DNA from 3 places in the Rhizobium sp. CAU 1783 genome. Region 3 is predicted to be linked to each of the others. Evidence: predicted binding sites of a transcription regulator. Region 3 holds the regulator's gene; each other region holds the start of a gene.
The links. The regulator LexA, encoded in region 3, represses DNA repair genes until DNA is damaged. The targets are predictions, from matches to a motif close to TGTTCNNNNTGTGTTCNG.
Positions count from the first base shown of each region.

Region 1: ACX93L_RS04330 (ATP-dependent helicase) is a predicted target of LexA. The motif match lies at 2,743-2,760, and genes of this name have one in related genera.
Region 2: ACX93L_RS08320 (YifB family Mg chelatase-like AAA ATPase) is a predicted target of LexA. The motif match lies at 2,468-2,485, and genes of this name have one in related genera.

Region 1 is NZ_JBTOLM010000001.1:951,715-962,057, reverse strand. It holds gene ACX93L_RS04340 (efflux RND transporter permease subunit) at 1-1,197, opposite strand, end outside; gene ACX93L_RS04335 (efflux RND transporter periplasmic adaptor subunit) at 1,245-2,492, opposite strand; gene ACX93L_RS04330 (ATP-dependent helicase) at 2,803-5,307, shown strand; gene ACX93L_RS04325 (DUF6074 family protein) at 5,634-5,912, opposite strand; gene ACX93L_RS04320 (hypothetical protein) at 6,249-7,298, shown strand; gene pncA (bifunctional nicotinamidase/pyrazinamidase) at 8,031-8,660, shown strand; gene panC (pantoate--beta-alanine ligase) at 8,779-9,651, shown strand; gene panB (3-methyl-2-oxobutanoate hydroxymethyltransferase) at 9,654-10,343, shown strand, end outside.
Region 2 is NZ_JBTOLM010000002.1:319,650-329,992, reverse strand. It holds gene cysK (cysteine synthase A) at 1-663, shown strand, start outside; gene ACX93L_RS08320 (YifB family Mg chelatase-like AAA ATPase) at 843-2,375, opposite strand; gene gshB (glutathione synthase) at 2,568-3,515, opposite strand; gene ACX93L_RS08310 (cupin domain-containing protein) at 3,615-4,115, opposite strand; gene ACX93L_RS08305 (sn-glycerol-3-phosphate import ATP-binding protein UgpC) at 4,242-5,357, opposite strand; gene ugpE (sn-glycerol-3-phosphate ABC transporter permease UgpE) at 5,371-6,213, opposite strand; gene ACX93L_RS08295 (ABC transporter permease subunit) at 6,225-7,106, opposite strand; gene ACX93L_RS08290 (extracellular solute-binding protein) at 7,279-8,577, opposite strand; gene ACX93L_RS08285 (YraN family protein) at 8,698-9,066, opposite strand; gene rsmI (16S rRNA (cytidine(1402)-2'-O)-methyltransferase) at 9,063-9,974, opposite strand; gene dnaN (DNA polymerase III subunit beta) at 10,227-10,343, shown strand, end outside.
Region 3 is NZ_JBTOLM010000001.1:1,219,513-1,229,855, reverse strand. It holds gene kdsA (3-deoxy-8-phosphooctulonate synthase) at 1-123, opposite strand, end outside; gene ACX93L_RS05630 (VOC family protein) at 120-1,016, opposite strand; gene ACX93L_RS05625 (DUF1003 domain-containing protein) at 1,061-1,603, opposite strand; gene lexA (transcriptional repressor LexA) at 1,838-2,551, shown strand; gene ACX93L_RS05615 (ComEC/Rec2 family competence protein) at 2,542-5,079, opposite strand; gene gltA (citrate synthase) at 5,365-6,654, shown strand; gene ACX93L_RS05605 (cation-translocating P-type ATPase) at 6,742-9,381, opposite strand; gene ACX93L_RS05600 (peptidylprolyl isomerase) at 9,636-10,343, shown strand, end outside.

The DNA of each region.
Region 1 (10,343 bases), 270 kb from region 3:
CGCCAGAACGATCGCGAGCAGCGTCAGGATGTTGATGGAGAACCCGACCAGGTAGACCGCCGCCAGCGTGCCGATCAGCGACACCGGCATGGTGACCGCTGGAATGATGGTGGCGCGCCAGTCGCGCAGGAACAGATAGATGATCCCGATGACGATCACCGCGGCGAGCGCCAGCGCATTCACCACCTCGTCGATCGAACCGCGGATGAAGACGGCGTCGTCGCTGGTGATGCGGATCTCGGTTCCTTTCGGCAGTTCGGCCTGCAGCCGCTCGACCATCGCCTTGACGCCGTTCGAGATGCTCAGCGTGTTCGATTGCGCCTGCCGGATGATGCCGAGGCCGATGCCGGCCTTGCCGTTCGAGCGGAGTGCGGTGCTGGAAAGGTCCGGCCCGAAGGTCACTGTCGCCACGTCGCCGAGCCGCACGTTCGGCCCGATGATCAGCCGGGTAAAGTCTTCCGGCGTCTTGAGGTCGGCGGTCGCCCGAACCACGATGTCCTGCGTCGAGCTGGTGATCGAACCGGCCGGCACGTCGAAGGCGATGTTGGACAGCGCCGAGTTGAGCGATGCGACGGTCAGACCGCGGCTTGCCAGCGCCGACTGGTCGACGTCGACCCGGAAGATCTTGTCCTGGTCGCCATAGAGTTCGATGTCCGCCACCCCGTCGACGGAGGCGAGGCGGTCGGAGATCTCGTTGTCGACCAGAAGCGTCAGGTCTTCGAGGTTCATCCTGTCGGAGGTGACCGCGAGCCGCATGATCGGATCGCTGTCGGAATCGGCTTTCACGATGCGCGGTTCGTCGGCATCGTCCGGGAGGCTGTTGGAAACACGCGAGATCGCATCGCGCACGTCGCTCGCCGCGACGTTGAGGTCCGTCGCATCGGAGAATTCGAGCGTCACCCGGCTGTTGCCGAAGGAAGAGGTCGAGGATATCGATTTGAGGCCTGCGACGCGCGCCACGGCCCCCTCGATCACGGTCGTCAGCTGCTGGTCGATGGTCTGCGGCGCGGCGCCGTCGAAGCTGGTGCGGACCGTGATCACCGGCCGGTCGACGTCCGGCAGTTCGCGCACTTCGACGCCGTAGAACGCCGCAAGTCCGGCGACCACCATCAGCGCATTGGTCACGGCCGCGAAGATCGGCCGACGGATGAAGAGAGCCGTGAAGCCGGTCTGCCCGTCGGGGGCGGCCTTCGCCACGTCCTTCTCGTCGGCGGGCACCGCGCCCTCTTGCCCTGAAATCCCGCTCATCGGCTCGCTACCGGTTTTTCGCCGTCGGCGGGCTTGGCACCCGCCTCGTCGCCCACCACCTGGACCGGTCGCCCGGCCCTGACACGCTGCACGCCTTCGGTAACCACGCGGTCGCCCTCGGCGAGATCGGCCTCGACCAGCACCGCATCCGGATTGCGCTGGATGATGCGGACGGGAACCTTTTCCGCCTTTCCGGCGGCAACCCGCCACACGAACGAGCCTTTGCTGTCCCACTGCACGGACAGCGGGTCGACCGCCGGATGGCGCTCGCCCTCGAAGGCCATCGTCACGTTGAACGCCATGCCGGCGCGCAGGTCGTCGTTCTCGTTGGCGATCCGCGCACGGATGCGCAGCGTTCGGCTCGCCTCGTCGATACGGTTGTCGACCGCCTCGACACTGCCGGAATAGAGCTTTCCGGGCCGGGCGACGGCGGTCGCCGTCAGCGGCTGGCCAACCTCGATGATCGGCGCGAAGCGCTCGGGCACCCAGAAATCGACGAGCAGTTCGGAGCGGTCGTCGACGGTCGCGATCGCCGTTGCCGTGGTGACGTTGTCGCCCGGATTGACCGTGACGATGCCGGCAACCCCGTCGATCGGCGAGACGATGTCGCGCCGCTTCAGCTCGAGTTCGGTCGAGGAGAGCGCCAGCTTGGCGCCCTCGAGCACGATCGCCGCATCGAAGGCGTCGATCCGCGAGGCGGCCGATTTTAGGTTCTCGTAGAGCTGGTTCTTCTCTTCGGCACTCTTCAGCGCCACCTGCGCCTGGTCGCGGGCAATCCGCTGCTCCTCGTTCTCCAGCCGGGCGATCACCTGACCCTTGGTGATCCGGTCGCCGGAGCGGATGGCGATTTCAGACAGCGTGCCGGAAACCTGCGGCATGATTGTCACCGACTGGATCGCCTCACCGGTGCCGAGCGCTGAAAGCCGGTCGTTGACCGTGCCTGTCGCAACCGGCTGCACCACCACCAGCGCCTGGGCGGCACCGCGACGATTGCCGCCCTGCCCCTGCCCTTGGCCCTTCCCTTGGCTTTGCCCCTGCGCTTGCCCCTGTGGCTGGCTTCCGCCCTGCCCGTTCGTGGCGGTGGCGGCGCCTTCCGGCTTGGCCGGCGAAACGAGCGCCACGATGCCCTCCGGAACGCCGATCCGGCGCAGCACGCCGTCGGCCCCCGGCACCAGCCAGGTCCAGAGAAAGACACCGGCGACGAGGGCCGCCACGCTGAGGGTCAACTGCTTCCAGAATGCCATGGAAAACTCCGGTCCGGCCGCAGGCGTCGCGGCTGGGAGGAAACGCGGCCTGAAACGGCTTCGGACAAAATGCCTGTCGTCGTCGCGGGCAATATTTCGCCGCAGGGCACAAACGGCAAGGCGGAAACAGCAACATTACGAAAATGTCATCCCGCACTGCTTTTCGCCGCCGTTCCTCCCTTTGGCGACCCGCCGCACTTCCGCTGTCCCGTCCCGCGCCACGCGAGCTTCCTGCGGATAGCCGCCTGCTCAGAATGAAAGGGGAACATCTTGACTCGCCTTTCGGGCTCGAATCACTACATTGAGCCGCATGAGTAACGGTTTCGACGACATTCCCTTCTTCGACGACGAAGAGCCCGCCCCCCGCAAGCCGGCCGAGCGCACCGCAAGGGGCAATGCCGCGTCATCCACCCCGGCGCCCGGCGGCCTCGGCATTGCCGCACGCGCGGTGGCCGCCCGCGACCAGGCCCGCGTGCCCGATTATCTCTCCGGCCTCAACCCGGAGCAGCGCGAAGCCGTCGAAACGCTGGATGGCCCGGTCCTGGTGCTCGCCGGCGCCGGCACCGGCAAGACCCGCGTTCTCACCACCCGCATCGCCCATATTCTCGCGACCGGCCGGGCTTTCCCCAGCCAGATCCTCGCCGTCACCTTCACCAACAAGGCCGCCCGTGAGATGAAGGAGCGCATCGGCCTGCTCGTCGGCAGCGCGGTCGAGGGCATGCCCTGGCTCGGCACCTTCCACTCGATCGGCGTGAAGATCCTGCGCCGCCACGCCGAAATGGTGGGCCTGCGCTCCGATTTCACCATTCTCGACACCGACGACGTGATCCGCCTGATCAAGCAGTTGATCCAGGCCGAGGGCATCGACGACAAGCGCTGGCCGGCCAAGCAGTTCGCCGCGATGATCGACGGCTGGAAGAACAAGGGCCTCGATCCCTCGCAGATCCCGGAAGGCGACGCCCGCGCCTTTGCCAACGGCAAGGGCCGCGAACTCTACGCCGCCTACCAGAACCGCCTGAAATCGCTCAACGCCTGCGACTTCGGCGACCTGCTGCTGCACCCGATCCGCATGTTCCGAGCCAATCCGGACATCCTCAAGGACTATCACCAGAGGTTCAAATACATTCTGGTCGACGAGTACCAGGACACCAACACGGCGCAGTACATGTGGCTGCGGCTGCTTGCCCAGCGGCCGCCGGGCGTGCCGCAGAATGTCTGCTGCGTCGGCGACGACGACCAGTCGATCTACGGCTGGCGCGGCGCCGAGGTGGACAACATCCTGCGTTTCGAAAAGGATTTTCCGGGCGCCAAGGTCATCAAGCTCGAACGCAACTACCGCTCGACCGAACACATCCTCGGCGCCGCCGGCCACCTGATCGCCCACAACGAGGGCCGCCTCGGCAAGACGCTCTTCACCGAACGCACCAGCCCGGACGACGAGAAGGTCATGGTCCATGCGGCCTGGGACTCGGAAGAAGAAGCCCGTGCCGTCGGCGAGGAGATCGAGCGGCTGCAGCGCGGCGATGCCGACGGCAAAAAGCATGCGCTGAACGACATGGCGATCCTGGTGCGCGCCTCCTTCCAGATGCGCGAATTCGAAGACCGCTTCGTGACACTTGGCCTCAACTACCGCGTCATCGGTGGCCCGCGCTTCTACGAGCGCCTCGAGATCCGCGATGCGATGGCCTACTTCCGCCTCGTCTGCCAGCCGGCCGACGACCTTGCCTTCGAGCGCATCGTCAACACGCCGAAGCGGGGCCTGGGCGACACCACCATCCGCGCGCTCCACGACTATGCCCGCGCCCGCGACATCCCCATGCTTGCCGCCGCGAGCGACCTGATCGAGACCGACGAGATCAAGCCGAAGGCCCGCAAGGCGCTGTTCGACGTGATTCAATACTTCAGACGTTGGTCGGAACTGCTTGAAACGACTCCGCATATCGAGCTCGCCGAACAGATCCTCGAAGAGTCCGGCTACACCGACATGTGGAAGAACGACAAGTCGGCCGAGGCCCCCGGGCGCCTCGAAAACCTGAAGGAACTCATCCGCTCGATGGAAACCTTCGAATCGATGCGCGGCTTCCTCGAGCACGTTTCCCTGGTCATGGATGCCGAGCAGAATGCCGACATGGACGCCGTGTCGATCATGACGCTGCATTCGGCCAAGGGACTGGAATTCGAGACCGTCTTCCTGCCCGGCTGGGAGGAAGGCCTCTTCCCCCACCAGCGCGCACTGGACGAAGGCGGCCGCTCGGGGCTGGAGGAGGAACGACGCCTCGCCTATGTCGGCATCACCCGGGCCAAGCGCCGCTGCCACATATGGTTCGTCTCCAACCGCCGCATCCATGGGCTCTGGCAGTCGACCATGCCGTCGCGCTTCCTCGACGAACTGCCCGTCACCCATGTCGAGGTCGCCGAAAGCGAACAGTCCTATGGCGGCTACGGGCGCGGCGGCTATGGCCAGTCCCGCTTCGACAAGGCCGACCCCTTCGCCAATTCCTACGAAACCCCCGGCTGGAAACGGGCCCAACAAAACAAGTCGGATGCCACCCGCGACAACTGGGGCACCCGCTCCGGCCACGCGGTCGAACGCATCGGCTACGGCGAAAGCGGCCCGCGCGGAAAAACCATCGACGGAGAACTGGTCGCCAAGTCGACGAGCCAGGAACCCTCGCGCTTCTCGGTCGGCGACCGCGTCTTCCACATCAAGTTCGGCAACGGCAACATTGCCTCGATCGAGGGCAACAAGCTCACCATCGACTTCGACCGCGCCGGCGAAAAGCGCGTGCTGGACGGGTTTGTCGAGAAGGTGTGAGGGGAACGCTCCCCGCTGATTGCCCGGCTACCCCCCTCTGCCCTACCGGGCATCTCCCCCTCGAGGGGGAGATCGATCATAACCAACCTCGCTCGCTCTTCGCGGAACACAACCGGGCTGGATGAAGGCGAATGCAACGTGTTGCCGCCAATCTCCCCCTTGAGGTGGAGATGTCACGAAGTGACAGAGGGGGGTGTCAGGCCGCAGCACCAGAGCGCGTGAAGCGGGGAGCCGATCAAGGTTCAACAGGCAATCGGAACAATCGAACGCGAGATCTTGGGTTACCCGAGGCGTCGCTGCCGAAAGCGGCAAGCGACCAAGCCCCCTCACCCCAGCGCTTCTTCCCCGCGATGCAGCCACATCAGTTCCATCTGCACGGCAGCCTGGAAATCCATGATTTCGGCCCGCATCTCTTCTTCGGGGCAACCGAGCGCCAGGAGTTCGTTGCCGAGCGCACGGCATGTGGTACGCCAGTAATCGACGGCAGCCGGTCCATGGCATTGATCGAGCTCGACGGCGGAGCGGCGAACGAGGTCGCGGCGGCTTGCGAGCGGAAAAAAGGCGATGGAAGGGGTAGCCTGGCCGGTCATGGCGTCATTCTTCATGCGAAACATCCTCACGTTACAAAACGTGTTTAGAATCAACATGGTTAACGTTCCGTTTCGGCACACGCCCAAGGCTCGCCAAAGGTGGCGGCGGACCGGCGGAAACGCCCCTCCGCGAGGATTTTGCGCCCGGTCCGTCAAGGTTTGCGGCAAGGGTTCTGCCACCTCCCCAGGCCCCGCCCAGTCGAACCGGAACCGACGATCGTACCGTTCCGGGCAACGGACGTGAAACATTCTAGTGCACCTCTAAATTAGTTCTTTACGCTTTCGCAATGTTCGGCTCGACGCCATCGGCGCGTCTGTCTAGCCTGCGATCATCTCACCTTGGAGGATTGCATGCGCCTGTCCCGTCTCGTCACCGCCTTTAGCCTTTCACTCGTCCTCGCCGCCTCGCCGCTCGCCTTCGGCGCCGCCGACTTTTCGCCTGAAGCCTTCGCCAAGGGGGGCAATGGTGGTGGTAAGGGCGGCGGAAACGGTGGTGGCAATGGTGGCGGAAACGGCGGAGGAAATGGTGGCGGCGGCGGCAAGAGCAGCAACTCCTCCGGCAACAGCGGCAAATCCAGCCAATCGGGGCGCTCGGCCGGCTCGTCCTCGAAGTCGCAGAAGTCGGCATCGACGACCGGAGAAAAGTCAGGCAAGAGCGGCAAGTCCAAGACCACCAAGACGGCCTCGGCCACCAAGACGACCGGCCAGAAGAACAAGCTCGCCAAGGCACCGGTGCCCACGGCAAAGCCCGCCGCCAAGCCTGCGGCCGAACTCGCCGGCCTGAATTCGCTGAAGCGCAACTACAAGGCACTGATGAACACCGCCGACCCGCGCATGAGCGCCATTTCGGCCTTTGCCAGCGCCTATGCCGCCTACGAGATGGCCAACGGCACGGCGCCCGCCGTCGACGATCCGGCACTCGGCGATGCCGCTCTGGAGGCGGCCCTCGCCGCTGCCACCAAGACCGGCACGATTTCCCCCGAGGCGCTCGCCTGGGCGAAGGAACAGCTCGGCGTCGGCACGGCCGTCGGCAAGATCGACCAGATCCGCGAAGCCCTTGCGGCAGAAGCGCCCGTTGCCGAAGAGCCCCCGGCCACCGACGACACCGCGACAACCGGTGATGGGACGACCGACGGCACCGGAACGGAGACGGCAACCGGATCGGATACCGGCGACACGGCAACGGGGACCGAACCCGTGGCGGAAACGGCCGACACGACGGACCCGACCGCCGATACCGGCACCACGGATACCGCCGCCGCCGATCCCGCCGCCGCGGACGGCACCGTCGACACGACGGAAACGGCTTCGACCACGCCGACCGAAACCACCGAGACGACGCAGACGACGGAGACTCCCGCCGAAACGCCGATCGTCGAAGAAACCTCGACCGAACTCTGAGCCGGCAAGCCTCCGGACGACAACGCCGATCGAGAAACCGGGCCGCAGCGGACAACCGCGCGGCCCGTTCCGTTCAGGCGCCGGGGCAGTCGGCCATCGACATTGCCGCCCGCGCATTCCCTTGTCCCGAACGCCGGCGAACAGGGGGAAGAAAAAACGTGAAATGCCAGCGGATTCAAGGTCACCGGCCGTCATTCGTCCCCGCCCCGCAGGATGCCGCCACACTTGCCTCGTCCCGCCATCGGTTACACCGGTTGCGTTGCCGGCGAGGCGGGACCGGTGCCCCGGTGTCGCGGTCGAAACGCGGACCGTTCCCCGGGGGCCGGGCATGAAGGGTCTCCATCTCGCCTGAAGGGCGGGACGTGCCTGTGGGGCACACATGATTGGACTGGCGACTGGCGGGGATCTCCCCGGCTTTCGTGGCGTCGCGGGATAAGAAGGACAAAAAGCCGCGAACGCAACCCTGGAAAAGGTGCCGTCATCCGCGCAGAGAGACAAAGTTTGCCCGGCAAAAGACACCGAACGGGACACGATCGGGTGTCATGTATTTAGCTTTAGTCGCGGCACGCGATCGTGTCCCGGCCGAACACCTCCCGAAAAGGGAGAGGACAGTAGAATCTGGCACACCACGGGGCGAAACCGCTCGCGTGAAGGCGAAGCCGTATGAAGCCCCTTGATCCGGGTCCCGCGCCTTGTCATCTTGCAGCGCACACCGACCATGAGGACGCGACCATGACCCGAGCCTTGCTGCTGATCGACATTCAGAACGGCTTCTGCCCGGGCGGCAACCTGCCCGTCGCCGACGGCGATGCGGTGGTGCCTGTCGCCAACGCCCTGATCGAAGGCGGCGGTTATGATCTGGTGGTCGCCTCGCAGGACTGGCACCCCGCCGACCACGGCAGCTTCGCATCGCAGCATCCCGGCAAGCAGCCCTTCGAAATGGGCGAACTCTCCGGCAAGCCGCAGGTCATGTGGCCCGATCACTGCGTGCAGGGCACGGTCGACGCGGCTTTCCATCCGGAACTGCTGACCGCCGGCTTCGCCTATGTCCAGCGCAAGGGCGAAAACCCGACCGTCGACAGCTACTCCGCCTTCCGCGACAACGACCGCGCAGCACTCACCGGCCTCGCCGACTACCTGAAGGGCGCCGGCGTCACCGAACTCGACCTGATGGGCCTCGCCACGGACTATTGCGTGAAGTTTTCGGCGCTCGATGCGGCCGAGATGCTGCCGGGCGTGACCGTGCGCTTCATCGAGGACGGCTCGCGCGGCATCGACCCGGACGGTGTCAGGGCGGCAATCGCCGAGATGAAGTCCGCCGGCGTCGCCGTGATCTCCAGCAGGGATGTGCTCGGCGGCTGATCCTCCGTGTGCCGGGGGCATCCTCCCGCACCGCACACACACCTCCTCTGGCCAATTGATTTCCCGTTCCATCCACGCTAGGGGACCGGCGCGCCATAAGGTATTGCGGAGGACCGATATGGAGACCGTCACCACCATCGCCGAGCTGCGGGAGAAGCTCGGCCCCTTGCGCCGGGCCGGTCGATCGATCGGTTTCGTGCCGACCATGGGTTACCTCCACGAGGGACACCTGACGCTGGTCGCCCGCGCCAAGGCCGAAAACGCGGTGAGCGTCGTCTCCATCTTCGTCAATCCGCTGCAGTTCGGCGCCAACGAGGACCTTGCCCGCTACCCCCGCGACCTCGCCCGTGATCAGGTCCTTCTCGAAGCGGCCGGCGTCGATTTCCTCTTCGCCCCCTCGGTCGCCGACATGTATCCGCGCCCCATGGAAACCGTCGTCGACGTTCCGAAGCTTGGTTCCGAGCTCGAGGGTGCCGCCCGTCCGGGCCATTTCGCCGGCGTCGCCACCGTGGTCACCAAGCTCTTCAACATCGTCCAGCCGGACGCCGCCTATTTCGGCGAGAAAGACTACCAGCAGGTGACGATCATCCGCCGTATGGTCGAGGATCTCGCCCAGCCGGTGCGCGTCGTCCCGGTCCCGACGGTGCGCGAGGCCGACGGTCTCGCCTGCTCCTCGCGCAATGTCTACCTGACCCCGGCCGAACGCACCGCCGCCGTGATCGTGCCGAACGCGCTTGAGGAGGCCGCGAGGCTGATCCGCGCCGGCGTCACGTCGACATCGGACCTCGAAGCCCGGATCACGGCCTTCATTCGCAGCGAGCCACTGGCCGAGCCGGAGGTCGTGGCGCTCCGTCATCCCGATACGCTAGAGGCGATCGAAACCGTCTCCGGCCCGGTCCTGCTGCTCCTCTTCGTGCGCCTCGGCCGAACCCGGCTCCTCGACAATCGCGTCATCGACATCTCTTCCGAAACCGGCATGGAGGCCGCCTGACCATGAGCACCCCGCCCCGCCAGAAGCGCCTTACCCCGGCCGACATCACCGCCCTGAAGGGCGAGCGCCCCGTCGTCTCGCTGACGGCCTACACGACGCCGATGGCACGCCTCTTCGACGTCCATTGCGACCTACTGCTCGTCGGCGACAGCCTTGGCATGGTGCTCTACGGCATGGACACCACGGTCGGCGTCACGGTGGAGATGATGATCGCCCACGGCCAGGCCGTCATGCGGGGCGTGGCCCGCGCCTGCGTCATCGTCGACCTGCCCTTCGGCTCCTATCAGGAATCGAAGGAACAGGCCTTCCGCACCGCCGCCCGCATCATGAAGGAAACCGGCTGCGACGGCGTCAAGCTGGAGGGCGGCAAGGAGATGGCCGAGACCATCGCCTTCCTCGTCTCGCGCGGCGTGCCGGTCTTCGGCCATGTCGGCCTGATGCCGCAACAGGTCAACACCTCGGGCGGCTATCGCTCCAAGGGCCACAGTGAAAAGGAAGCCGACAAGATCCGCCGCGACGCCCGGGCCGTCGATGCGGCCGGCGCCTTCGCCATGGTGATCGAGGGGACGGTCGAACCGCTCGCCCGCGAGATCACCGGCACGGTTGCAGCCGCCACCATCGGCATCGGCGCCTCGCCCGCCTGCGACGGCCAGATCCTCGTGTCGGACGACATGCTCGGCCTGTTCAACGAC
Region 2 (10,343 bases), on a different contig from region 3:
ATCCTCACCATGCCGGAAACAATGTCGATCGAGCGTCGCAAGATGCTGGCGCTGTTCGGCGCCGAACTGGTGCTGACCGAAGGGCCGAAGGGCATGAAGGGCGCGATCGCCAAGGCCGAGGAACTGGCGGCCACCCTGCCCGACGCCGTCATCCCGCAGCAGTTCGAAAACCCGGCCAACCCGGAGATCCACCGCAAGACCACGGCGGAGGAAATCTGGAACGACACCGACGGCGGCGTCGACATCCTGGTGTCCGGCATCGGCACCGGCGGCACGATCACCGGCACCGGCCAGGTGCTGAAGGCCAAGAAGCCTTCGGTCAAGGTGATCGCGGTCGAGCCGGCCGACAGCCCGGTGCTTTCCGGCGGCAATCCCGGCCCGCACAAGATCCAGGGCATCGGCGCAGGCTTTGCCCCGAAGATCCTCGACACCACGATCTATGACGAAATCGTCACCGTTACCAATGACGAAGCCTTCGAGAACGCCCGGCTCGTCGCCCGCGTGGAGGGCGTTCCGGTCGGCATTTCCTCGGGCGCTGCGCTGGCAGCGGCGATCAAGGTCGGCCAGCGCGAGGAAAACGCCGGCAAGACCATCGTGGTGATCATTCCGTCCTTCGCCGAACGCTACCTTTCGACCGCGCTCTTCGCCGGCCTCGGCGAGTAAGGGCGCGTTTGGCCTCCAGAAAAACCGTCGAGGGGCGCCCAGGGCGCCCCTTTTTCGTCCCTCTCGACCTACCGCCAGCCAGCCAGCGCCATCTCGTCTCCTCCGCTGCACCGGTTCGCGCCAACGGACAATCGCCGCCACCTAGTCACGGGGCTGAACGGGCAGCGAGAGCCCATCCCTTACGCGGCCGCGGATAGCCGATCCGTGGCGATGCGATAGGAGATCGCCTCGGCCAGATGGATGCGGCCGAGCAGGGCCGCCCCGTCGAGATCAGCGAGCGTACGCGCCACCTTCAGCACCCGATGATAGCCGCGGGCGGAAAACCTGAACTTCTCGGCGGCATCCCGCAACAGCTGGAGGCCGGCCGCGTCCGGCTCGGCAACCTTCTCGATCAGCGCCGTCGAGCAGCGCGCATTGGTCGTCACGCCGGAGATACCCGCCGCCTCGAAGCGATCGCGCTGCAATTGCCGGGCGAGGGCCACGCGTTTCGCCACCGCCGCGCTGGTTTCCGCCGCCATCGGGCGGATGAGATCGGTCGCCTGGACCGCCGGCACGTCGATGCGGATATCGATCCGATCCATCAGCGGACCCGAAATGCGCGACTGGTAGTCGGTGACGCAACGTGGACCGCGCGCGCAGACATGACCCGGCTCCCCCGCCATGCCGCAACGACAAGGGTTCATCGCCGCGACGAGCTGGAATTCCGCGGGATAGGTCACGCGATGGTTGGCGCGGGCGATGATGCATTCGCCGGTTTCGAGCGGCTGGCGCAGCGCATCGAGGACGGGCGGCGCGAATTCCGGCAGTTCGTCGAGAAAGAGCACGCCGTGATGGGCAAGCGAGGCCTCGCCCGGGCGGGCGCGCAGCCCCCCGCCGACAAGGGCGGCCATAGTCGCCGAATGATGCGGCGTGCGAAACGGCCGGCGGTCGGAAAGCTTGCCGCCGGACAGTTGGCCGGCGATCGAGTGGATCATCGACACTTCGAGCAGTTCCGCGGCCGAAAGCGGCGGCAAGATCGACGGGAGACGCGCGGCCAGCATCGACTTGCCCGACCCCGGCGGCCCGACCATGGCGAGGTTGTGTCCGCCGGCGGCTGCGACTTCCAGCGCACGCTTGGCGCTTTCCTGCCCCTTGATGTCAGCGAGATCGGGCATGTTGGCGGGCAGCGCGCGGATCGCCGGCTCCGGCCGGGTGAGAACCTGGGTGCCGCGGAAATGGTTGGCGAGCGCGATCAGGCTGCGGGGGGCGAGAATGTCGATGTCGGCGCCGGCCCAGGCTGCCTCGGCTCCGCAATCCAGGGGGCAGATCAGGCCCTTTCCGAGCGCATTGGCGCCGATCGCCGCTGGAAGCGCACCGGCGATCGGCGCGATCGTGCCGTCAAGATTGAGTTCGCCGATCACCACATAGCCGGCTAGCGCATCGCCCGGGATGGCGCCGAGGGCGGCCATCAGGCCAAGGGCGATCGGCAGGTCGAAATGGGAGCCTTCCTTCGGGAGGTCCGCAGGGGCCAGATTAACCGTCACCCGCTTCGGGGGAAGGGCCAGGCCCGAAGCGTGCAGCGCGGCCTGTACCCGTTCCCGGCTTTCCGCCACCGCCTTGTCGGGCAGACCGACGATCTGCATGCCGAGCTTACCCGGCGCGACCATCACCTGGACGTCGACCGGAACCCCTTCAATGCCCTGGAATGCGACTGTACTGACACGCGCCACCATTGCCCGCCCCCGAGAAAGCCAGATCGCCCTCCGCGCAACTACATCTTGCACGGGCTATCGATTGCAATCTGGCACAGGCAGCGCCGGAAAACAAGAACATTCAAGGAACAAATTCGCGTGTCGCGCGATGACGAGTTGTATGCGGTTGCAAGACGAGAACAAAGCCGGTCCGCCACCCGGGCGGACCGCAGTTCAGGCGCGCTTGCGTTCGATCGCGTCCCAAAGCAGGGATGCGATGTCCGCGCCGCCGAATTTCTTGACCTCGCGGATGCCGGTCGGCGACGTCACGTTGATCTCGGTCATGTAGTCACCGATCACGTCGATGCCGACCAGAAGGAAGCCGCGTTCCCTCAGCGCCGGCCCGATACGGGCGCAGATTTCCTTTTCCCTCGCCGTGAGTTCGGTCGCCTCGGCGCGTCCGCCGACATGCATGTTGGAGCGACTGTCGGTTTCCGCCGGAACGCGGTTGATCGCACCAACCGGTTCGCCGTCGACGAGGATGATGCGCTTGTCGCCCTTGCGGACCGCCGGCAGATAGGCCTGGGCGATGAAGGGCTCGCGGAACATCTGGTGGAACATCTCGATGAGCGAGGTGAAATTACGGTCGTCGCGGGCCGAGTGGAAAACCCCGGCACCACCATTGCCGTAGAGCGGCTTCAGGATGATGTCACCCATCTCGTCGCGGAAACGGGCAATCTCGGCGGGATCGCGGGTGATCAGCGTCTGCGGCATCAGATCCGCGAATTCGGTGACGAAGATCTTCTCCGGTGAATTTCGCACCCAGGCCGGATCGTTGACCACCAGGGTCTTTGGATGGACGCGCTCGAGCAGGTGGGTCGAGGTAATATAGGCCATGTCGAAGGGCGGATCCTGGCGCAGCAGGACAACATCCATCGTGGCAAGGTCGATGCGCTCGGGCTCGCCGAGCGTGTAGTGATCGCCCTTGACGTCGCGCAGCTCCATCGGCTGGGCGACCGCGAAGACGCGGCCGTCGCGCATGCCGAGCTGGTTCGGCGTGTAGTGAAACAACCGGTATCCGCGTGCCTGGGCTTCGAGGCTCATGGCAAAGGTGGAATCGCCAGCAATGTTGATGCTGGAAACATGGTCCATCTGGACCGCTACATTGGTGATCTTCGCCATGGCCTGCCCCTCGTTGAAAGCACACGAGATTTAGGCTGCCTCCCCGGGAAAGGCAACGCCGGCCAGGGTCAATTTTGCTGATCGAGGATCAATGTCCCCTCAGCCGAACAGACCCTTCGCGGAAGGCGAGCGCAGCGCGTTGCGGAGGCGATAGAGCGTGGCCAGCGGTTCAGGGAACGGCTTGCGCAGGAAGGCGATCTTGCGGACGTAGTTGTCGACGCGCCAGGTCGCCCAGGTGCCGCCACGGAAATAGGCGATGTCACCGGTCCTCAAGATGCGCTCGGAACCGTCTTCCGCCGTCACATGGACCTCGCCCTCCTGGATGACCACCGTCTCGTCCCAGCCGAAATACCAGCGGAATTCGCCGGCGGTGCAGTCCCACACGGCCGTCGAGCTCGCCTCGTCGGTGCTCGTTGAATGGTCGCCGACACGGGCGAGCGGCGTTCCGCGAATGATCCATTCCGGATTGATCGGCGCAGGCTTCAGCGCCAGATGACCGCTGTTGGCAGACACCACCGGCGGGTTTTCGCCGGCCTTGCCGTTGCGTGGCGATGCAAGCAGGGCTCCGGCCATGCCGACGAGCAGGAGTTTCAAGGGCATTTGCCTTCCCTAATCCGTTCAACTTCCGGAATGGTAGCAAAGGCCCGTTACGTTACACTTTGGCCGATCGCTAAAATTTTCGCGATCGGCAAGGCTTGCCCGACGCGACATTCCGCGTCCGGAACCTCAGGCAAACGACGTTTCGCGCACAGAAGACGCGACGGGCGCAGAACCGGAGCCAGCAGTCGGCACGTCGATCCGGCGACCGGTTTCATTCGAGAAGAAATGCAGCCGGTCCGGCGCGACCGTGAGCCTCAGTTCATCGGTGATCGTCGCATCGAGCGGCAGCACTGCGGTCAAGGACTGCCCTGCGAGATGGCCGTGCACGAGGCGGTGCGCGCCGAGTTCCTCGACATAGTCGACCACGAACGGCAGTCCATCCTGCCCCTCGTCCGCAAGTGTGATGTCCTCGCCGCGCACGCCGATGGTGACCGGACCTTCGACATGGCCGGACCGCTCGAAAGCGATCGAGAGGTCGCCGATCATCAGCCGGTCGCCGGCGACCGTGCCGTCGAGAAGGTTCATCGCCGGCGAGCCGATGAAGCTCGCGACGAAGGTCGAGGCCGGACGGTGATAGACCTCGAGCGGGGTGCCGATCTGCTCGATTGCCCCGCCGTTCAGCACCACGAGGCGGTCGGCCAGCGTCATCGCCTCGAGCTGGTCATGGGTGACGTAAATCGCCGTCGTCGCGAGCCGGCGCTGAAGCTTGCGGATCTCACCGCGCATCGTCACGCGCAACTTGGCATCGAGATTGGAGAGGGGCTCGTCGAAGAGAAAGACGGCCGGCTTGCGGACAATGGCGCGGCCCATGGCAACGCGCTGGCGCTGGCCGCCGGAAAGCGCCTTCGGCTTGCGCTGGAGATAGGGCTCGATCTCCAGCATACGGGCAGCTTCGGCCACTCTCGCCTCAATCTCGGCCTTCGGGGTTCTGCGGTTTCGCAGACCGTAGGCGAGATTGTCGAAGACGCTCATGTGCGGATAGAGCGCGTAGTTCTGGAACACCATGGCGATGTCACGATCGGCAGGCTCGATCTCGTTGACGACCCGGTCGCCGATCGAGACGGTGCCCTTGGAGATGCTCTCCAAGCCGGCCACCATGCGCAGCAGCGTCGATTTCCCGCAGCCGGACGGACCGACGAGCACGATGAATTCTCCGTCGCCGATCTCGATATCGACGCCTTTCACGGCATGCACGCCACCGTCGTAGATCTTCGAAACCTGGTCGATGATGATGGAAGCCATGGACGTACCTTTCTCACTTGTCGCTTTCGGTGAGGCCCTTGATAAACCAGCTCTGGAAGATCACCACGACGACGACAGGCGGCAGCATGGCGAGAACGGCCATGGCGAAGGCTTCGTTGTAGTCGGGGATCTGCGAGCCGATCCAGACCTGGAGGATCTGCTTGATGCCGCGCATCAAGGTGTAGAAGCTTTCGTCGGTGGTCATCAGCATCGGCCAAAGATACTGGTTCCAGCCATAGACGAACATGATGATGAAGACGGCCGCGATCATGGTGCGCGACAGCGGGACCAGGACGTCGATGAAGAATTTCACCGGGCCCGCGCCATCGATGCGGGCGGCCTCCAGCAGTTCGTCGGGCACGGACTTGAAGAACTGGCGGAAAAAGAAGGTTCCGGTCGCGGACGCCAAGAGCGGCAGGATGAGGCCGGTATAGCTGTTCAGCAGGCCGAGATCGCTCATCACCTTGTAGGACGGCATGATGCGCACCTCGAGCGGCAAAAGCAGCGTTGTGAAGATCAGCCAGAAGGCCAGCGTGGCGAAGCGGAAGCGGAAATAGACGATCGCATAGGCGGCCATCATCGACAGCACGATCTTGCCCACCGCGAAGCCGAGGCCGAGAACCAGAGAATTCATTGCCATGGTGAGGCCAGTCACCTCGCCGGTGAACCCGCCGCCATGGAACAGCACCCTGCTATAGGTCTCGTCGAACTGGTCGCCTATCGACAGCATCAGGCCCTTGGAGTGAACTTCCGCAGCACTGTGCGTGGAGGTGGTGAAGGCGACCACCAGCGGGCCGAGCATCAGCACGACGCCGGCAATCAGGATCAGATGGTCGAAGAACTTTGTTCGGTACATTCTCCCGCTCCTCAGCCGTAATGAACGCGACGTTCGATGAAGCGAAACTGGATGAGGGTCAGCACCAGCACGATGACCATCAGGATGACCGACTGCGCCGAGGACGAGCCGAGATCGTTGCCGCGGAAGCCGTCGAGATAGACCTTGTAGACCAGCGTGATGGGGTTGTTCGCCGCCTTGTCCTTCACGATGACGTCGATGACGCCAAAGGTGTCGAAGAGCGAATAGGTCATGTTGATGATCAGCAGGAAGAAGGCCGTCGGGGTCAGCAGCGGCAGGATCACCGTCCAGAACCGGCGGGTGCCCGACTTGCAGTCGATCGCGGCCGCCTCGCGCACCGACGCGGGAATGCCCTGCAGCCCGGACAGGAAGAAGATGAAATTGTAAGGGATCTGGTTCCAGACAGCGACCGCGACCATGGCGAAGGCGGTGTCGAAGTAATTGATCCCGACCTTCATGTCCCATCCGAAGAGGGCGACGAAGTCGACGAAGGGGCCGATATGCTGGTCGAAGAACATCATGCCGATCAGGCCCGCAACCGGCGGGGCGATCGCGTAGACGACAATCAGCAGCGTCTTGTAGGCCGACTTGCCGCGGATCACCGCATCGGCCTTCAGCGCCAAGAGCAGGCCGATCGACAGCGCCATGAAGGTGACGATCAGGCTGTAGGCGATCGTGAAGCGGGCGATCTTCAGGTATTCCGCAGAGGCGAGCGCATCCGTGTAGTTTGCGAGGCCGACGAAGGCGGAGCCGAAGCCGAACGGATCCTCGATGAAGAAGGACGAGTGGATCGCCTGGGCGGACGGCCAGTAGAAGAAGATCAAAATGATCGCGAACTGCGGCAGCAGCAGCAGATATGGAAGATATCGCGAGGAGAACTGGACGCGCTTCATGGTGTTGTCTTTCGAGAAAGAAGGCAGTCCGCCTGGCGTTGGGGATGCGCCCCTCATCCGCCTGCCAGCACCTTCTCCCCGCGAGCGGGGAGAAGGGCGAAACCCCGGCGTCTGCATTCCCTCGCCCCGCTTGCGGGGAGAGGGAGGAGTGAGGGGCAATAGCCCTCGGTGATCAGCCGGCCGTCTTGGCGAAGCGGGCGAGCAGCTCGTCGGCTTCCTTCTTGATGGTTTCCATGGCTTCCTTCGGCGTGGTCTCGCCGGCGAAGATGCGGTTGTATTCGCGCTCCATCACGGAACGGATCTGCGGGTAGAAGCCCATGCGGTAGCCCTTGTCCCATTCAGCGCCCGGCAGCGAAAGTTGCTGGATGCCAACTTCGGCGGCCGGCTTTTCTTTGTAGTAGCCTTCCGACTTGGACAACTCGTAGGCAGCCTTGGTGATGGCGACATAGCCGGTGGCCTGGTGGTAGAACTTCTGGACTTCCGGCGAGGTCAGGAAGTGGAAGAAGGAAGCCGTGCACTTGTTCTCGGCTTCCGGCTTGCCTGCCATGGCGAACAGGGCCGCGCCACCGATGAAGGTGTGGACACCTTCCGGAATGACCGACTTCCAGTAGGGCAGGAAGGTCGCCGAGAAGGGCATGGTTGCCGTCTTCTGCAGACCGCCGAACGAACCGGACGAGCCGATCCAGAGCGCAACCTTGCCCTCTTCGAACGGCTTCTGGTTGTCATTCCAGCCGGCGCCGTAGTAGCCGAACAGACCCTGGTCGTACCAAGCCTTCAGCTTTTCATACATCATGACGTGGTTCGGATCGGTGACGTTGATCGTCGTGTCGACGACGCTGTCGTAGCCGTTGTTGTTCGAAGCGAACTGAAGGTTATGGCGCGAGAAGAAGTTCTCGGTGAACTGCCAGGTCAGCTGCGACTGGACGAGCGGGATGAAGCCGGCTTCCTTCAGCTTCGGAGCGATGGCTTCGAACTCTTCCCAGGTCTTCGGGGCTTCGACACCGGCCTTCTTCAGGGCGTCGGTGTTGACATACATGATCGGAGCCGAGGAGTTGAACGGCATGCCGACGAACTTGCCGGTGGAGTCGGCATAGAAGTAACGGACACCTTCGATGAAGTCGTCGCGGTTGAATTCGAAGCCGGCGTCCTTGATCAGGTCTTCGGCCGAAACGGCAGCGCCCTTGGCGTTGATGATGGTGGCGGCACCGGCGTCGAAGACCTGCAGGATGTTCGGCTGTTCACCCGAACGGAAGGCGGCGATGCCGGCCGAGAGGGCCTCTTCGTACGTACCCTTGGAAACCGGGGTGATGGCGCATTCGGACTGCGCGGCGTTGAACTTCTGCGCCACTTCATTGATCACTTCGCCGTTGCGACCGCCCATGCCGTGCCACCAGGTGATATTGGTTGCGGCAAGCGTCGTCGATGCGGTCATCGCCAGGGCCAGAGCGGCCAGTGAAAGCTTCTTGAACATGGATAGATCCTCTCCGCCAGTGTTGGGGTGAGGAGTGGCTTAGTCGCGATCTGTGACGCAGAATTAAACGTTTTATGTCATTTCAATTACAAGACCCGCGAATACGAAAGCGAAACGAAATTAAAACGCACCTTCGAAATGGCGGGGCAGCGTCCAGGGCATGACGGCAACGATATCGTATCGCAGCGACAGCCGCGCTACATCCGGCTGGCGGGCAAGCCAATAGTCACTCGCCGCACGAATCCGGCGCTGACTTGTGACTGTAACGGCATCGATGGCGGCCATCGCATTTCGGCGAGCCTTGACCTCGATGAAAGCAACCAGTTCGCCACGGCGGGCAATGATGTCGATCTCACCTGCCCGGACGCGGTAGCGCATCGCGAGGATGCGATAGCCCTTGGCCATCAGGAAAAGTGCCGCACCCCATTCCGACCAACGTCCCCGACGTTCGGCTCGCTTTCGCTTGTCGGGCGTGGCGAACCTGCTCATCCGCCACCCTTGAGTTCGAGGAGCCGCTGATAGAGATCCTTGCGCGGCAGTCCGGTGATCCGGGCCGCTTCGGTCGCCGCCTTCGCGGTCGGCAGCCCGACCGCCAGTTCGCCGAGCAGGCGGTCGATCTCATCCGCCTTCGGCGCCGGCTTTTCCGACGGCGGCCCGACGACCAGCACCACTTCTCCCTTGACCGCGAGGTCAGCGTAGCGCTCCGCAAGCTCGCCGAGACTGCCGCGGCGGAACTCCTCGAAGGTCTTGGTCAGTTCCCGGCAGACGGACGCCTGGCGATCGGCCCCGAGTTCGTCGGCCGCGGCAGCAAGCGTGTCGCCGATCCGGTGCGGGCTCTCGAAGAAGATAAGCGTTGCCGGAACATCCCTGAAGACCGACAGGCGTTCGCGCCTGGCCTTGTCCTTGGTGGGCAGGAAGCCGGCGAAAAGAAAGGCGTCATTCGGCAATCCGGAACCGACCAGAGCGGCGAGCGGCGCAGATGCGCCGGGGATCGGCACGACGCGATAGCCGGCCTCGATCGCCTGCTGCCCCAAGCGATAGCCGGGATCCGAGACCAGCGGTGTCCCGGCATCCGACACGAGGGCCACAGACCTGCCGGCGCCGAGCGCGGCGATGAGGCGTGGGCCGGCCTCGTTGGCATTGTGCTCGTGGTAGGCATAGGGCTTGTTCTGGATGCCGTAGCGATCCAGCAGAACGCGCGTGACCCGGGTGTCCTCGCAGGCCAGCACGTCCGCGCCGGCGAGCGTTTCCAACGCGCGCAGCGTGATGTCGCCGAGATTGCCAATCGGGGTTGCGACAAGGTAGAGCGCGGGCTCGAGCGGGCGGGCCTCGACCGCGGTATCGTTCAGCCGATAGGTCCGTCTCGACTGCCCAGCCTCCTCTCTGTCTTCCGTCACCCTGGCCTCGCCCCGTCTGTTCGTCTTCGGTCCCCTTATCGTCCAGCCCCGGCGATTGAGCAAGAGCGGGGGCTCTGACCCGCGGCGTTAGCCATTGCACCAATTTGGTGCGGAGCGGTCGCAGCTAGCTCTTGCAATTCATGCGCAATTCCTGCCATTTTGCCCGTCCACATTGTCCGGCCCTTTCCTGCGGCCGGGAGGAGCAGTGCGGCCCGACACCCGGGCCGCGACAGGTCGAAAGCGGTAGCGTCCATGCGTATTACTCTTGAACGGTCCAACCTTCTCAAATCGCTCAATCACGTGCATCGCGTGGTCGAGCGGCGCAACACGATCCCGATCCTGTCGAACGTGCTGCTTAGGGCAGAGAGC
Region 3 (10,343 bases):
GGCATGGTCGCGGCTCTCCATCTGGCAGGGGCCGGCGATCAGCGCAAAACGCTTCGAATTGGAGAAAACCGCCTTGGCGGCACCATCGCCGACGACGACTTCGGAATTGGTCTGAATGCTCATGAAACCTCCTCGAATGCGAAGGCCACGCCCTGCCCCGCCTCGTGCGGAACGATCAGGCGCGCGCCGCGGCGGCTGAATGCGACGCCATTATCAGCGAGCAGGCGCTCTGTCACGCCGATATCGCCGACGCGCACCATGACCAGCCGGCCCTTGAGTCCACGCCCGGCTCCTCGGGCGTCGATACCGAAATAGCCATCGAGCCCCTCAGGGGTGAGCGCCTCGACCTTCACATTCCTTGTCTGAAGCGCGATCCCGAAGGAGTGCGCCTCCACCGCGCGCTGTTCGAACACCTCTTCGAGCAGATACTGGAAATCGCTTGGGTTTTCCTCGACGAGCACGACCGCCGAGAGGCCGAGTGCGCCATTGGCATGCCGGGCCAGCGCGCCGCGGTCCGCGGGCAGCGGGTTCACCCGTTCGCAGGCGAACAGGAAAAAATCGGGAGCCCTGAGATCGGCGGCAAAGGCGAGCTTGAAACCGCCGAGAACCTCGGAGCCGTCGGCCATCTTGAACATGCGCTCGAAATGCAGCATCGGTCCGCCGGAAAAGCCTGCGCCGGCAAACCGCGCGTGATCGGCATCCGCGTCAACCGTCTTCACCACGATCGCGGAAAAGCCCTCCTGCCCGTTGCGGAAGCGGAACGCCTGATCCCGCGCGACGAACATGTTGCCGGCCCTGGCTGCAGCCTCGCATTCTTCGCGGCTACCGACGGCCAGCGGTTCGAGATAGGTGTCGTCCCCGAAGAAGACGCAGGCATTCTCCGTCCCGAACGGATGACGCGCATCCGGCGCGACCGTGAAGCCGAGCTGAGCAAACCGGGCGCGTGTCGCCTCGAGCGACGTAACCGGTAGGACGAGGTGGTCGACCGCTCCCACCGCATGCTGTTTGGATGTCATCGGGAATGCACTCCTTGCGCCTGACAGACCGTTCTTGCGACTACCTAATCACTCCCGCGCGTCGATGAAAGGGCAAGCACCGCTTCCTTCAGTGCGGCAATCTCGCTCCGGGCCGCCTGGAGCTCGATCAGCACCTGCTCATCGATCTTGTGGTGCAGCGCCAGCACCTCGATCTCCGCCTTCAGGTTTATCTCGTAGTCCTTGGCCGCCATGAAACGGTCCCGCGCCGCCTGCCGGTTCTGGCTCATCATGATGACCGGCGCCTGGATCGCCGCAAGCATCGAGAGCAACAGGTTGAGGAAGATGAACGGATAGGGATCGAGCGCATGCGTCGCCAGCACGACGGTATTGAGGATCACCCAGGCGACCAGGAAGGCACCGAACCCGACGATGAAACCCCAGGACCCGCCGACCCGGGCGATCGAATCCGCAAGTCGTTGCCCGGGCGTTGCGGCGGCGAGAAAATCCTCGCTTGCGTTCGTCGAAAGCACCCGCCGCTCGCGGGCCTTCTTGAGGACCCGGCGTTCCGCTTCGCTGAGCTCATGCGCAGCCTTGCCGAACACCTTCTTCTCGATATCGCCAAACATGTCTCACCGTCTCCGCTCTGCCGCACATGCGGACACCAGACCCCGGCCCCGTCATTCGATATGGGGACTGCCCTGTCAACGGTCGCATGCGTTGAGGCGGCCATTCCGCGGACCGGGCCTCCCGATAAAACACAAGATCTGACGGCTTCTTCACGTTTTTTTATCCCCTTGCGGAACACAAATGGAACAGATAGTGTATGTTCTGTATTTGTTTCACGAATGGGGCACCGCAACATGCTGACGCGAAAGCAACAGGAACTGCTTCTGTTCATCCACGAGCGGATGAAGGAGTCGGGCGTTCCCCCATCCTTCGACGAGATGAAGGATGCGCTCGACCTGGCCTCGAAGTCCGGCATTCACCGCCTTATCACGGCGCTTGAGGAACGCGGTTTCATTCGCCGTCTCCCTAACCGGGCCCGGGCGTTGGAGGTCATCAAGCTGCCCGAGGCCTATACACCGAGCCTCCAGCCGCGCCGCGGCTTCTCGCCGAGCGTCATCGAGGGCAGCCTGGGCAAGCCCGCCCCGGTCGCACCGCCGAAGGTCGCCGTAGAGGACGCCGCGAACTCCGTCAGCGTTCCGGTCATGGGCCGCATTGCCGCCGGCGTGCCGATCTCGGCCATTCAGAACAACACCCACGACATCACGGTTCCGGCCGAGATGATCGGTTCCGGTGACCACTACGCCCTGGAGGTGAAGGGTGATTCGATGATCGAAGCCGGCATTCTCGACGGCGACACGGTCATCATCCGCAATGCCTCGAATGCCAATCCGGGCGACATCATCGTTGCGCTGGTCGACGACGAGGAGGCGACGTTGAAACGCTTCCGCCGCCGGGGAGCGTCGATTGCGCTGGAGGCCGCGAATCCCGCCTATGAAACGCGCATTTTCCCGCCGGACCGGGTGAAAATCCAAGGCAAGCTCGTCGGCCTTATCCGGCGTTACCACTGAAGCGAGGGCGGGTCATCGAACCCGCCTTTTTCGTGGGAACGGGGAGCCGACTCGTCCTGCGTTGGCGGGAAGACAAAACGTTCCGTCCGCCAGTCATAGAGGCGATGCACGGTCCATGGCCGATTGTCTCCTCGTTCGATGGCGGAGGTGACCGACAATGTGCGGCTCCGCCGATTACCGAGCGTGATTTCGAGCGCGCCGGTCTGCCTGAGGGTTTCGGCTGTGAAAAGGTGAGCGCCGGATTGGCAGCGTTGAAATCCAGTCCGCCTCGCCGCGATCACGATATCCGCACTGTCACAGGCGCCCCCGACAAAGACGGGCTCCTCGACTGTCGCGATGGTCCAGCCGTTCTCGAGGACAGCGACGCACCATGACTTTCCCTCACAGGCGAACCGCGGGCCGGAGGCTTTTGCGAGTGCAGCCTTCATCCGCCTTTCGCCGTCTTCCAGATCCGCCTCCGAAAGTTGCGGTCTGGCCTTTGCCGGCGCTAACGCATCCTGCGCGGCCTTCGACCCGTCCTGCTTTTGGGTGGCTTGTCCAGAGGGTTGTTTGTCGCCGGCTTTGTCGAGGAATACCGGCGGCTCATGGCCCGAAAAGCCAAGTGCGGATTGCCACTGGTCGAAGATAAACGACGGAGGGCGGACGCGGTTGGTGGCAAGCCGACCTGGCTCCATCCACATCCCGACCAGGCGACCGTCCTCCGCCACATAAAGGTCGGCGACCGGTGGAAGCGGCGCGATGAGTACCGCGAGTAGGCTCGCCCCGAGCAAAAGGCTTCCGGCCTGCCGGAGGTGCGATCGGAGCAGCGTCAACATCAGCAGACCGAGGGAGGTCAGAGGCAGGAACCAGCCCGGCAGTCGCGAAAAGCGGATTGCGTCGTCCCACCCGGCAATCCACTCAGCGATGGCGATCACCCATTCGAGCCCCCACCCCATCACCCAGAGAAACGGCCCGTCGAGACCGAGAGGCATCAGCAGCATCGCCACGAGCCCTGCCGGCATGACGAGGATCGAGATGATCGGCATGGCCACGAGATTGGCTTCCAGGCTGTGCGGCGCCAGCCGATGAAAATGGGAAACGGCGAAGGCCGCGGTCGACAACCCGCCGATCAGGGAGGTTGCGAAAGCCCCCCCAAGAATCTTCCCGCCTGCTGCAAGCAAGGAAAGACCCGGTATCGCGAATGGCAGGGAGGGCTTGCGCGGCCGGCTGCGCCACGCGGCATAGCCGGCAATCAGACCGGCCGTCGCTGCAAACGACATCTGGAAACTTGGCCCCATCACCGCCGATGGGCTGACCACCAGGATCACGATCGCAGCAAGGGCCAGGTTGCGCAGGCTGATCGCCGGGCGATCGAAGAGCACCGCGACCAGCATGATTGCCGTCATCAGGAAAGCACGCACCGCCGAGACCTGGCAGCCTGATATCAGCAGGTAGGCGAAGGCGGCGGCAAGCGCGCCGAAGGCCGCGAACTTCTTGATCGGCATCGTTTGGGCAAGCCCTGGCAGGAGGCTGAGGATCTTGCGCAGGCCGACGAAGAAGATCCCCGCGGCCAGCGCCATGTTCAGCCCCGAGATCGCGGTGATGTGCGCGAGGCCCGAGAGCCGCAAGGCCTCTGTCGCGCCCTTCGACATCGAGCGGCGCTCGCCGGTGATGATCGAGGCGGCAAAGGCGCCGGGATCACCCGCAAGTTCCGTGCGGATGCGTGTCGAGATCCGATCCCGCAAGGAAAAGAGCACGCGGTCGGCCATTATCCAGAACCCCTCGTTGCTCGCCATCCCGGCCGCGCCGGCCTGAGCCGGGCCGAGAAAGAAGCCCACCGCTCCGATTTCGTTGAAATAGCTGGCGAAGGCGAAATCATTGAGGCCCGGAAGCGCCGGCCCGGAAGGCGGTGAAAGTCGCGCCCGCCCCCGGATCGCCTCGCCCAGAAGAGCCGGCCGGTTCGCGCCGCGTGCCAGGATAGAGATCCGCTCGGGCGGCCGCTTCAACCGTGGCTCGGCCGTTGCCGTCAGGCGGATCTCGTAGCGCCATTCGCCATTGGCCCCCGCCTCGCGCCTCTCGACGATACCCGTGACGATGGTCGTCACGCCGCTGTCGAGGATCGTCGTCCCCAGCCTGCCGGTCTCCATGGCGGCCAGCACCATGCCGGCAACCGGCAGGACCACGCACGCCAACATTCCGCGCAGTCGCGGCCGACCGGTCGCCGCGGCGAGAAGAAGGAACAAGAGTGCGGCCAGCAGTCCCGTCAGGACGCTGGTCGGAGGCGGCCGAGCGAGCGAAAACCAGGTAACCGCGCCGGCTCCGAGAAAGACCGGGACGAAATGAAAAAGATGGCCATGCTCCGCCTCACGCGCCAAGTCCGCCAGGAGGCCATACCAAAGCTGCGTCAGGCGTTCGGAGAGACGAGCACGGGGACCAGCGGTTCGCACGAGCGTGTTAGGCGAACCAGCACTCCGGCCAAAATATGCCGTCGGCTGCAGCGGCATCGCGCCCACCGCGTCGAGGTCATCCCGTCTTTCGGCAATCTCCACCAATTGCCTGCCCCCTGCCCCGCGCCGGCTGGCCGATTGGCGCCCCACGGTCCGCGCGTTCGCAACAGGAAATCTAGCAATTTTCACGAGCGCGACAAGAAGTTTTCCCGCATAAATTACTCAATCGATTAAATCTGAGACACCCTGCGCGACAGCCTTTTTCGCGACGCACAATTTGCCCTTTGGATAGCTTGGCATTAACTTCCGTATCATATAGCTACATGCCTACGCTTAAACCCAAGGGCGCCCTTTCGGACGCTCTCCCGCCAATTCCGGAGGATTAGCATGACGGACAAAAGCGCTTCTTTGAAACTCGGGGATAAGTCGGTCGATCTGGCCGTCAAGGCCGGCACCATCGGTCCTGACGTCGTCGACATCGGCGCCCTCTACAAGCACACCGGCGCCTTTACGTACGATCCGGGCTTCACGTCCACCGCGTCATGCGAATCCAAGATCACCTATATCGACGGCGACGAAGGCGTGCTTCTGCACCGCGGCTATCCGATCGAGCAGTTGGCCGAAAAGGGCGACTTCCTCGAAGTCTGCTACCTGCTGCTTTACGGTGAACTGCCGACGGCTGCCCAGAAGAAGGACTTCGACTATCGCGTCACGCACCACACCATGGTGCATGAGCAAATGAGCAAGTTCTTCACCGGCTTCCGCCGCGACGCCCATCCGATGGCCGTCATGGTCGGCACCGTCGGCGCGCTCTCGGCCTTCTACCACGACTCGACCGACATCACCGATCCGCACCAGCGCATGGTCGCTTCGCTGCGCATGATCGCCAAGATGCCGACGATCGCCGCCATGGCCTACAAGTATCACATCGGCCAGCCCTTCGTTTACCCGAAGAACAATCTCGACTACGCGGCGAACTTCCTGCACATGTGCTTCGCCGTTCCCTGCGACGAGTACAAGGTGAACCCGGTTCTGGCCCGCGCCATGGACCGCATCTTCATCCTGCACGCAGACCACGAGCAGAACGCATCGACCTCGACCGTGCGTCTCGCCGGCTCGTCGGGTGCCAACCCGTTCGCCTGCATCGCGGCCGGCATCGCCTGCCTCTGGGGCCCGGCCCACGGCGGCGCCAACGAAGCGGCCCTCAACATGCTGCAGGAAATCGGCACGGTTGACCGTATTCCGGAATACATCGCCCGCGCCAAGGACAAGAACGACCCGTTCCGCCTGATGGGCTTTGGCCACCGCGTCTACAAGAACTACGACCCGCGCGCCAAGATCATGCAGAAGACCATGTACGAGGTCCTGGAAGCGACCGGCCATTCGGACGATCCGCTGATGCAGGTCGCGCTCGAGCTCGAAAAGATCGCGCTCAGCGACGACTACTTCAAGGAAAAGAAGCTCTACCCGAACGTCGACTTCTATTCCGGCATCACCCTGCGTGCGCTTGGCTTCCCCACGACCATGTTCACCGTTCTCTTCGCGCTCGCCCGCACCGTCGGCTGGATCGCCCAGTGGAACGAGATGATCGAGGATCCGCAGCAGCGCATCGGTCGTCCACGCCAGCTCTACACCGGCGCACCGAAGCGCGACTACGTGCCGGTCGGCCAGCGCTGATCGTCTGACAGTCACGTCTTGATACTGAAAAAGGCCGACGGAATTCCGTCGGCCTTTTTCATGACTACGGACGGCACTTGACTACGTTCAGGGCATGTTTGCCAATTGCCGTCGGTAGATGACCTTCTCGATCTCGCTGACGAAGAGAAGACTGGAGCCCGCGAGCAGCAGCAACAGCCATTCGCTGAGCGTGATCGGGCTGATGCCAAGCAGGCTGTTGAGGCCAGACACATACATGGCCCCGAGGTGCAGCGCCTGTGACCCGAGCACTCCGATGAGGAGGAACGGGTTCGAAGCGAGCGACTGGCGGAACACCGAACGCCGTTCCGACCGGCTGTTGATGCACTGGAAGTTCTCGAACAGCACGAAGAGCACCAGCAGCAGGTTGCTCGCAGCCACATGGCTCATTCCGTTTTCGATCAGCCAGTAGAACAGCGCGAATCCACCGCCCCCCATGAGCAGCGTCGCCACGAGAATGCGCCGGACCATCAACCGGTCGAACAGCGATTCGTCGGGCTGGCGCACAGGGCGGCTGAGCTCGTCGCCCTCTGCTGCCTCGGTCACCAGCGCAATATCCTGCACGCCGTTGGTCACCAGATTGAGCCATAGAAGCTGCACGGCCGAAAGCGGCATCGGCGTGCCCAGAACCATCGCCAGCAGGAAGAGGAACACCTCCGCCGCGCCCGTGGAAACCAGCATGAAGACAACCTTGCGAATGTTGCTGTAGGCAACGCGCCCTTCGCGGATCCCCGCGACGATCGAGGCGAAATTGTCGTCGGTCAGGATGATGTCGGCGCTCTCCTTGGCGACGTCCGTTCCGGCCCGGCCCATCGCCACCCCTACATGGGCGTGCTTGAGTGCCGGTGCGTCGTTCACTCCATCGCCCGTGACCGCCACATAGTGACCGTTGCGAGCCAGGGACCGCACGATCGCAAGCTTTTGGTCGGGCTTCACCCGGGCAAAAACCCGGACATGGCGGGTGAGTTCATCGAGTGCGGTTTCGCCCGCATCGGCCGCTTCCGCCACAAGCTCTCCGGTCGCGACGTCCTCCGGCCGAAAATGCAGCCCCGCCTCGCGGGCGATCGCCGTTGCTGTCCGGGGGTCGTCGCCGGTGATAACCGCCACATCGATGCCGGCGGTCCTGCAGGCCGCCAAAGCAGCCGGCACCTCGGGGCGGATCGGGTCCTGCATCCCGGCAAGGCCGAGGAAAGTCAGGTCGAACAGCAGGTGGTCGCCATAGTCGCCCCTGCCGGAACGGGCCAGCCGTCCTTCGGCGAAAGCAAGAACACGCAAGCCGCTTCCGGTCATCGCATCCATCTGGCCACGCAGCAGATCGTGGTCGATCGGCACCGTGTGCTCGCCCACGCGCATTGTTCCGCACATCGTCCCCAGCATCTCCGGGGCGCCCTTGACGAAGATGTGCAGATGCTCTTCGTCAAGATGGAACGAGGCCGCATATTTCAGTTCCGGCTCGTACGGAATCCGCTTCTCAAGCCGATATTTCTCCAGCAGGTCCGCCTTTCTGACCCCGCCCTTGTGGGCGGCAGCCAGCAACGCGACGTCGACCGTATCGCCCATCGGGTCGAAGGCGCCACCATTGCCCCTGGACAGTTCCCCTTCGTTCGGCAGGCTCGCGGCCCGCAGCAGCAGTTGCACGGCCTCTGTCGGAAGATCGTGCACGCCGTCGCGGCTTCTGATACCCCCGGCGACAGGGTCGATGCCGGTGTCGAAAAGCCAATGGGAATCGTCCGGCAAACGAATGTCGGTGACCGTAAGTTCATTGAGCGTCAGCGTTCCGGTCTTGTCGGTGGCAATCATCGTGCAGGACCCGAGCGCCTCGACCGCGGGAAGGTGACGCACGACCACATTGACCTTCGCCATGCGCCGCATGCTGATGGCGAGCGCCACCGTGATGGCGATCGGCAACCCCTCTGGAATGGCGCTCACCGCCAAGCCGATCGACATCGTCAGCAATTCGCCAAACGCCATCTGTCGCCAGAGGCCCAGCGCCACGAGGAAGACGATCGCCACGCCGACCGCCACTGCAATCAGCCGGGTAAAATCCTCCATACGGATCATCAGCGGCGGCTTGGCGGTCGAGCGCTCCTGGATCGCCCCGGCAATGCGGCCGAGTTCGGTCCGGCTGCCGGTCGCCACCACTTCTCCCCGGGCCCGGCCGCGCGTGATCACGGTCCCGGCAAAGACCGCGTCGCCTGCAAGTTTCGCCACTGCCCGCGACTCCCCGGTATGGGCCGCCTCGTCGCATTGCAGCCCCTCTGCCGTCGTCACCCGGATGTCGGCCGGGACCCGCTCACCGGATTCGAGCATCACGAGATCGCCGGGTACCAACCCGGCCGCGTCGATGACCTGGCGCTCGCCGTGCCGGATCACGGTTGCATGCGGCTGCTCCAGCGCCCTCAGCGCCTCCGCCGACTTGCCGGCCGAAAACTCCTGGATCGCCCCGACGATGCCGTTGACGATCAGCACGACCGCGATGAACAGCGCATCGGTGATTTCACTGATCACGGTCGAGAGTGCGGCAGACGCCACGAGAATGTAAATCAGCGGGCTGAGGAACTGCAGGGCAAGAACCTTGAGGAAAGAGGGCGTTCCGACCACGGGCAGTCGGTTCTCTCCATATTTTTCCAGCGCCTGCCGCGCCTGCGCCTGCGTCAGCCCAGTCTCTGCCGTCCCGGCCGTCCCCAACTCTTCGACTGCGTCCGCCATTCCGCCCCACTCAATTCCGAACAATCGGTACACCTACCGCCATGGGGTTATAGGGCACGGCGCACGGACCGGACATTGCGAAATGTCAGGTCGGCGCCACAGGCGCTGCGCCCGGTGATCACCTTTTGGAGAGGCCGGAACTGGCTGTTCCGGCTTTTCGCCGAACATCCCTTCATTTCCGCAGCGGTTTGTTTTAAGGAACGTCAACCGCTTCGCTGGCCTGCGAAGAGCCGTAATGAGGTAATTGAGTTTCGATGTTGGAAGTTCTGAGAAAAGCCGCCCGCACCGTGGTCGCAAAAGTGCTGATGCTCCTGCTGGTCGTATCCTTCGGCGTTTGGGGCATTTCCGCATCCCTGTTCCAGTCGAACTCGGACGCGGTCATCACCGTCGGGGACCAGAAGATCTCGGTCAGCGAATTCAGCCTCGCCTATCAGCGCCAGCTCGCCGATCTCGGCCGCCGTTTCGGCACGCAGTTGACGAGCGAGCAGGCCAAGGCGCTGGGCGTTCAAAGCCAGGTCTATGCACAGCTTGCCGCCGGCGCAGCTCTCGACCAGCTGTCGCAGGACATGAACCTCGGTCTCTCCAAGGACCGCCTCGCCCAGCTGATCGCCGACGATCCGGCCTTCAAGTCGGACAACGGCCAGTTCGATCGCCAGCTCTTTACCGCCCGCCTGCGCAATGCCGGCCTGCGCGAAGACGACTATATCGAGGAACGTTCGAAGGTTGCGATCCGCAGCCAGATCGTCGAGGCAACCTCCGACGGCTTCATCGCTCCCAAGGTCCTGATCGATGCGCTGAAGGCCTACCGCAACGAAAGCCGCGACATCAACTACCTGCTGCTGACCAACGCGAACATTGATCCGATCAAGGCACCCGACGAAGCCGCGCTGAAGGCTTGGTTCGAAACGGTGAAGGCGCGCTACCGCGCTCCCGAATTCCGCAGCTTCTCCTATGTGAAGCTC